DNA from 3 places in the Micromonospora sp. NPDC000663 genome. Region 3 is predicted to be linked to each of the others. Evidence: riboswitches for the same ligand, from Rfam matches in the RefSeq annotation. Region 3 holds a riboswitch; each other region holds the start of a gene.

Region 1 (2,257 bases), on a different contig from region 3:
AGGGGGTGAGGAGTGCGCTGGCCACGCCGATCAGCCAGACCGCCACGCTCAGCGGCGCGAACAGCACGGTGCCGAGCAGTGCCGTGACCGGGTAGACCGTGGCCGGGTCGGCGCCGCGCTGGACCGCCACGCCCAGGGTGAGCAGCACCAGGTCGGTGCCGAGCCAGCCGAGGGAGGTGACCAGGTGCAGAGTGAGCAGTGCCTTGCGGGCCGTGGGCGGAAGTCGCATGGGAACGATGCTGCCGCCGGGCCGCCGCCGGGTCGTCCGACCGTCGGCGACATCAGGGGTACGCCCGCTGACGTACCCGTGGCCGGCACCCCCGGTTCGGGGCGCCGGCCACGGGTGGGGTCAGTACACCGACAGGTGCACGTGGTTGGTGTGGTCGCTGGACGGGTCGCCACCCGCCCCGCTGTACGACTTCCACCCGCTGCTGGGCAGCCAGATCTGCCGGTACCAGATCACGTACAGCACGGCGAGCCGGTCGGCGTTGCGGATGAAGTAGGCGGCCAGGTTGTTGCCGTACGTCTTGTCGCCGCCGGTGGCGTCACCGCCGAAGCCGTTCTTCTGCGCGGCGAAGTCGCAGGCCCGACCCTTCGGGTGTTCGCCTGAGCCGCCGGAGCGGTGGCAGGAGACGTACCGGGTGAAGCCGGCGGCCTTTGCCTGGTTGAGCGCGTGCAGGGTCCGCGGGGTGATGCAGCCGCTGGCCGGGGTGGGGTCGTTGACGCTGCACGACTCCGAGGGCCAGGAGCCGTCGGAGTTGCGCGGCGCGGCCGTGGCGTTCGCGCTGGACGTCCCCCGGTTGGAGCCGCCGTCGGAGGTGGTCTGCGGCTTGGGTGTGGTGGCCACGGTCAGGGCCCGTTCGGCCTGTTCCTTGCGCTTGGCCATCACGGCGACCTGCTTGCGCTGCTCGCGGATCTCGCCGTCCAGGGCGACCCGGGTGCGGGTGGCCTCGTCCTTGGTGGCGATCAGGTCGCGTAGCACCCGGTCCTCGTTGGCGGCGACCGCGTCCAGCGCGGCGGCCCGGTCCATGAAGCCTTCCGGGGTGTTGCTGTTGAGCAGCGCCGACATCGCGCCGAGGCGGCCGGTGCGGTAGGCGACGCCGGCGATCTCGCCGACCTTGCCGCTGCGGGCCTCCAGTTCGGCCTCGGTGGTCTTGAGCTGGGTGGTGAGCTGCTGCTGCCGCTGCACGGAGGTGTCCAGGGCGCGCTTGGCGTCCAGGTAGCCCTTGCTGGCGGCTTCCAGTTGGGCGCGAAGCGCGGGGGTGCCGCCCTCTTCGTCGCTGTCGGGCGCCGCGGCGGCCCGGTGGGTGGTCGGGGGAGCGGCCGCCGCCCCGGCCGGGAGTGCGACGCCGAGGGCGAGCATCGCGACGATCAGGGCCGCCAGGCGGGCGGCGGGTGGTCGTGCTGGTGCCACTACGCATGTCCTTCCGTCAGCCGCCGACCGGGTTAGCTGACGGGTTCGGGACGGAAGATCCCTACCGCTGACGCGGATGCACCCCAGGAACATGGTTCCCCGGTTCGCCCGCTCGGGCGATTAGGCGGCGACCGCCACCGGCGCCGGGAGGGCGCCGCCTGGTGGAGGCCGGGACCGAGCCTACCGGGGCAGGTGGGGCACTTGCAGCCGATGTGACGGACGGTGCGTGCGTCATGACCAAAAACTCGGACAAATATGAACCTACTTCTCGAAACGCGGTCACCATTCCACCGAGCCGCAGGCGCCGGGCGCGGCACCGGGCTCGATCTGGAGCGTCGCGTGTTCGATCCGGAAGTCGTCGTGCAGGGCGGTACGCGCCGCGCTGAGCACCGTGCCGACCTCCGCGCCGGGCGCCATGGTCAGGTGTGCGGAAGCCACCTCCATGCCCGAGGTGAGCGTCCAGACGTGCAGGTCGTGGACCTCGACCACGCCGGGCACTGCGGCGAGCCGGTCGTGTACGGCAGTGACCTGGAGGTGTTCCGGGGCGGCCTGCACGAGGATGCGGACGGCGGCCCGGCCGAGTCGCCACGTGCGCGGCAGGATGAACACGCCGATGGCGACCGCGACCAGCGGGTCGGCCCACCACCAGTCGGTGACCGTGATGAGCAGCGCCGCGCCGATCACGCCGACTGAGCCGAGGAGGTCGCCGAGCACCTCCAGGTACGCCCCCTGAAGGTTGATGCTCTCCCGCGCGCCGGCACGCAGCAGCGCGAAGGCGACCACGTTCGCGAGCAGGCCGAGTACGGCGACCGCGAGCATCGGGCCGGCCAGCACCTCGTGCGG
Region 2 (2,257 bases), on a different contig from region 3:
CCGGTTCGGATCGGCGGCCCTCACCCGGGCGGTGCTGCTCGGCCGCGATCCCGGCGTCGAGATGCCGCTATTGCCCGACTGATGGTCTCTTGGCGGCCGAGTTTCCTGCGATCGGCGACACATCACAGCAGGTCGGCGGTTTAGCCGACCGCCCACGGGTGACCCTTGAGGGGACCAGCCTGACGAGGGGGACCCACGATGTCCGACGACACCAGCAACCGACCGAGCCGTCGCGTCGAGCGTCCGCACGACGTGACCGACCCGCTGCTCTGGCAGCTCGCGGTCGACGTGCTGAGCGCCCACGAGCCGGACGACGAGGGGCACTGCCGCAATCTCCAGTGCGCCGGCCAGGGGTGGCCGTGCGAGGCCCGCACCGGCGCCGAGCACTCGCTGCGGCTGGCCCGCGGCGAGTCCACCTCGGTCGAGATGACTGTCGACGAGGTACGGGACGAGAGCCGCCCCGGCTGGCCCGGCGGGACCGCGCCGCGCTGGGGCCGCAACGCCGGGCCGCTGCCCGCGCAACAGCGGGAGCAGAAGGCATCCGCCACCGCGGCCTGACCGCGACCCGCGTCGTCACACACGAACGCTCGGCCGGTGACCCGGCCGTGCGTCGTGCGTCGTGCGTCGTGCGTCGTGCGTCGTGCGTCGTGCGTCGTGCGTCAGAGGCTGAGCCGCTGACCCGGGAAGATCAGACCCGGGTCGGCGCCGATCAGCTGCCGGTTGCGCTCGTACAGCGCCTGCCAGCCGCCGGTCGAGCGCTGGCGGTCGGCGATCTCCGACAGGGTGTCGCCCGGCTTGACGGTGTACGTCTCGCCGCCCGCCGCGGGCGCGGTGCGCTCGTGGTCGCGCGTCGCCGGCTTCTCGCCGCGCGACGGCCTGGGCTTCGAGGTCGACTCCGTCGACTTGGCCGACTCCGTCGACTTGGTTGACTTGGTCGACTTCGTCGACTTGCTGGCGGAGCCGCCCGACGAGCCGCCCTTCTTGCCGCAGGTCGGCCAGGCGCCGATGCCCTGCCCGTCGAGCACCTTCTCGGCGACGGCGATCTGCTCGCCGCGGCTGGCCAGGTCGGCGCGTGCGGCGTACTTCTTGCCGCCGTAACCGGCCCAGGTGCTCTGCGAGAACTGCAACCCACCGTAGTAGCCGTTACCGGTGTTGGTCTTCCAGTTGCCGCCGGACTCGCACTTGGCGATCGCGTCCCAGTTGACGCCGGCCTGCGCCGGGGCGGCCGGGCCGAAGAGGGCGACAGCACCGGTGACCGCGCCGACGGCAAGGGTGCCGACGGCGAGGCGGCGGGTGGTGACCCGTCGATGACGGGGCGTGTGAACAGACGTCATGAATATCCTCCACGCCGGCGAGGTGAGCTGTCGGGTTCGGGCCGAGGAGCCCGGCCGCGCGGTGGCGGCTTCACCCCGAGGTGCGTGCACCGGAAAACCTGGTTCCCCCGCTCCTGCCCGGTGGACTGGGTTCCGACGACCGGGGGCAGGATTTGGCGTTGCCGGCCGTGGTGTCCGCAGTGGCGAACCCGACCGACGTTAGGCACGGTCGGTGACGAACGCCCACTCGCTGTGAAGTTCTTCACCGGGCAGCGCTCCGCGTTGCGCCCACCGGTTGCGGGCCTCGCGACACTGTGCAGTGACCACGATGGACCGTTTGCGATCAGCGCTCGGGGCGGAGCCAGGCGACGATTCGACGCAGCAGCTCGACGTGGCCTGGCGACTCGTACGACCGGCCGTCGTGGCCGAGGGCGCTGTAGACGATCCGGCTGTCCCCTGCCGTGCGGGCCCAGACGAGCGGGTGGAAGACGCCGCCCTCCCGGTACCCGTAGAGCGGCTCGATGTGGACGCCGTCGACCCGTTCCAGGTCGGTGTAGCGCTCGTCGAAGACCTCGATGTCGCCGAGCCCCTCGGTGATCGGATGCGCGACGGCGGTCCGCCGGATGAGACTGGAACCGATCGGCGGATGGAACGAACGGCCGTGTTCCCAGGCGGCGCCGATGGTGGCACGCCAGCTCGGCACCCGGGGGAACGCGAGGGTCGCGCTGTGGACGGCGAGCAGATTGCCGCCGCCGGCCAGGAAGCCGTCGAGAACGAGCCCGAAGAGCGCGTCGTCGGGGACCGGGGAGGACCGGTCGGCGCTCGCGTTCACCACCAGCAGTCGGGCACCGTCGAGCGCGGTCGCGAGCCGGTCGACGGACGTCACGACGGCGGCACCACCGATGATGTCCGCGAGGATGGCGCTGGTCTCCGGCAACGGGTGC
Region 3 (2,257 bases):
AACGCCTCCACGATCCGGATCGTGGGGATCGACGCGAACCGCACCGGCATCGCGGCCAGCACGCTGAGCGGCTACGGCATGACCGGCTACGGCTCGGCCGCCACCAGCGGGTCCAGCAAGATCGACTATCTGTTCGTGAAGGGCACCGTACGGCCGTCCAGCATCGGGCACACGGTCAGCGGGACGAAGTCGAACCACCTCGCGCTGTACGGCTTCATCGACTACTGACCACGACACGAAGACGCCGCGGGCGCCGACCCCTCGTGGGGGACGGCGCCCGCGGCGGTCCATCCGCCTGGGTCAGGCGGAGTAGCCCCGGGTGGCGATCCAGTTGGCCAGGTCGATCGTGGTGATCCAGTACGACGCGTCGGCCGCGTTCGCCGAGTCGGCGATCCGCACGGTCCGGCCGTTGTCCCGGTAACCCACCACGGCGATGTAGTGCCCACCGCCGTAGGAGTGCCAGCCGCCGTTGGTGTCGACGGCGTCGCCGGCGACGTTGGCCACCACGCCACGGCCGTCGGTGATGGCCTTGACGACGTCGGCCTGGAGCTGGTCCATCTGGGCCGGGCTCGGGGCGCCCGCGAACATCCGGGTCCGGTACGGGGAACCCTTCACCTCGGCGTTGAGCACGCGGGTGGTGTCGAGGGCCGAGTTGGTGCCCATCTCGGTGGTGCCCAGTTCGGCGGCGAGTTCGTTCTGGGTGCGGTCGATGCCGCTGGCGCTGAGCGCGTTGCGGGTGGCCGCCGGACCGCAGTTGTAGTACGTGTTCTGCGCCTCGTAGTCGTAGTCGAGCACCTTCGTCGCGGGCGGCTTCGGCGGTGTCGGCTTACGGGTGAGGTCCGGGTTGCCGCTGGCCTTCGCGACGGGTGACGTAGCGCTGGCGGCCGGGGCGGCGCTGCTCGGCGCGGCGCTGGCCGAGGGGGACGCGACGCGCGCCTGGCCACGGGAGGCGGCCAGGTCGCTGCGCATCTCGGCGACGGTGGTCGCGCTGTGCTGGCCGGCCGGGGCATCGTCGGTGTCGGTGAGCAGGACACCGGAGGTGGCCGCGAGCGCGAGGGCCGCGGCGGAGGCGGCGACGATCTGGTACGGACGTTCGGTGGTGAGACGGCGGAGCTGACGCTTCAGGGTGTGCTTCACGGGGTCCTCCACGGTTCGGGGGGAGAGCGGCACACCGGGGCCGAGCCGGTATCCGGGCAGGCGCCAGCGCGCGAACCCGTGGTCCGCGGATGGTGAACCGCTCAAGGGAACGCCCGGCGCTGCCGGGCGGGAAGGGCGATGACCCGGGGGGTCAGCTCACCGGACGGATGAGCGGGGGCACCGCCGCGCCGTGGAGGCGTGGGAACAAGCAAGGGGTGGAGAGGTGCTGCACGAGGATGGAACTCCTTCCGACACCGCCTACCGGGTTAGCTGACGGATTCGGGCGGGAAGATCGCCCTACCGCGGGCCGTGGCTCGCGGATTCACCCCGGACTTACTGGTGGGTCCCCGGTTCGTTGATCACGATTGAGCGGGTCGGCGCGGCGTCGCCTCTTGCGATCGGTAACCGCACCGGACGGGACGACACTACTGGCCGGTGCGTACGCCTGCCAAGCCGCGTCCACCTGCGTAAACATCATTCTGGCCGACAATTTCTGCGCGTATTGCCGATGACGTGACTCGATGGGACAACCGGTTACGGCGACGCCTGTGGTCGACAACCGGACAGGCCGTCGACAACGACGTCGGATTCGCGCGAACAACGGGCCCGATCGCGCCGAGCGCCCGATTTCCCGGGCCCGTGACCGGGCTCACGTCACAGATCGGGCTCAACCGACGCGCTGGCTCACCCGACGCGTGCCGGGCGCCAGCGGGCCACCGCGGCCTGACGTACCGCACCGGTCGCCGCCCGGCGGGCCGGCGCCGGGCCGGGCCGCAGTCGGGCCGCGGCCGCGTACGCCTCCTCGGCGAGGGTGCGGGCCGACTCGGCGGCCAGTTCCGCGTCCCGCCAGGCCGACCGTTCCCGCTCGGCGGCGACCCGGTAGTCGGCAAGCCTCGCGCCCCTGATCGCCCGGGCGAGCAGCACCTCCTGCTCGACGGGGTGCCGGCGGGGATCCCAACCGCGCCGGTGCCCGAACACGTCACCGAGCTGCCCCATGGTCAGCTCCCCGCGCCAGTACGCCGCCATCGCGGCACGGTGCAGGTACCGCTCCCGGGCGGCGTACTCGGCCGGAGTGTGCGGGGTACGCGGGGTGGGCAGCGCCCCGGCGCCGGCGAACCGA

The links. A riboswitch is a leader RNA that binds a small molecule or an ion and turns the genes downstream of it on or off. The one in region 3 is predicted to bind cyclic di-AMP.
Region 1: linked by a shared signal. The riboswitch ahead of ACFY1S_RS19080 (coiled-coil domain-containing protein) and the one ahead of ACFY1S_RS07550 (C39 family peptidase) in region 3 are both predicted to bind cyclic di-AMP.
Region 2: linked by a shared signal. The riboswitch ahead of ACFY1S_RS22720 (transglycosylase family protein) and the one ahead of ACFY1S_RS07550 (C39 family peptidase) in region 3 are both predicted to bind cyclic di-AMP.

The regions. Positions count from the first base shown of each region.
Region 1 covers NZ_JBIAYR010000005.1:118,313-120,569, forward strand. The annotation lists gene ACFY1S_RS19075 (hypothetical protein) at 1-229, opposite strand, end outside; gene ACFY1S_RS19080 (coiled-coil domain-containing protein) at 350-1,414, opposite strand; cyclic di-AMP (ydaO/yuaA leader) riboswitch at 1,420-1,551, opposite strand; gene ACFY1S_RS19085 (cation diffusion facilitator family transporter) at 1,694-2,257, opposite strand, start outside.
Region 2 covers NZ_JBIAYR010000007.1:93,047-95,303, forward strand. The annotation lists gene dinB (DNA polymerase IV) at 1-82, shown strand, start outside; gene ACFY1S_RS22715 (hypothetical protein) at 199-558, shown strand; gene ACFY1S_RS22720 (transglycosylase family protein) at 660-1,334, opposite strand; cyclic di-AMP (ydaO/yuaA leader) riboswitch at 1,332-1,502, opposite strand; gene ACFY1S_RS22725 (ThuA domain-containing protein) at 1,657-2,257, opposite strand, start outside.
Region 3 covers NZ_JBIAYR010000001.1:1,587,407-1,589,663, reverse strand. The annotation lists gene ACFY1S_RS07555 (hypothetical protein) at 1-228, shown strand, start outside; gene ACFY1S_RS07550 (C39 family peptidase) at 301-1,149, opposite strand; cyclic di-AMP (ydaO/yuaA leader) riboswitch at 1,378-1,519, opposite strand; gene ACFY1S_RS07545 (hypothetical protein) at 1,822-2,257, opposite strand, start outside.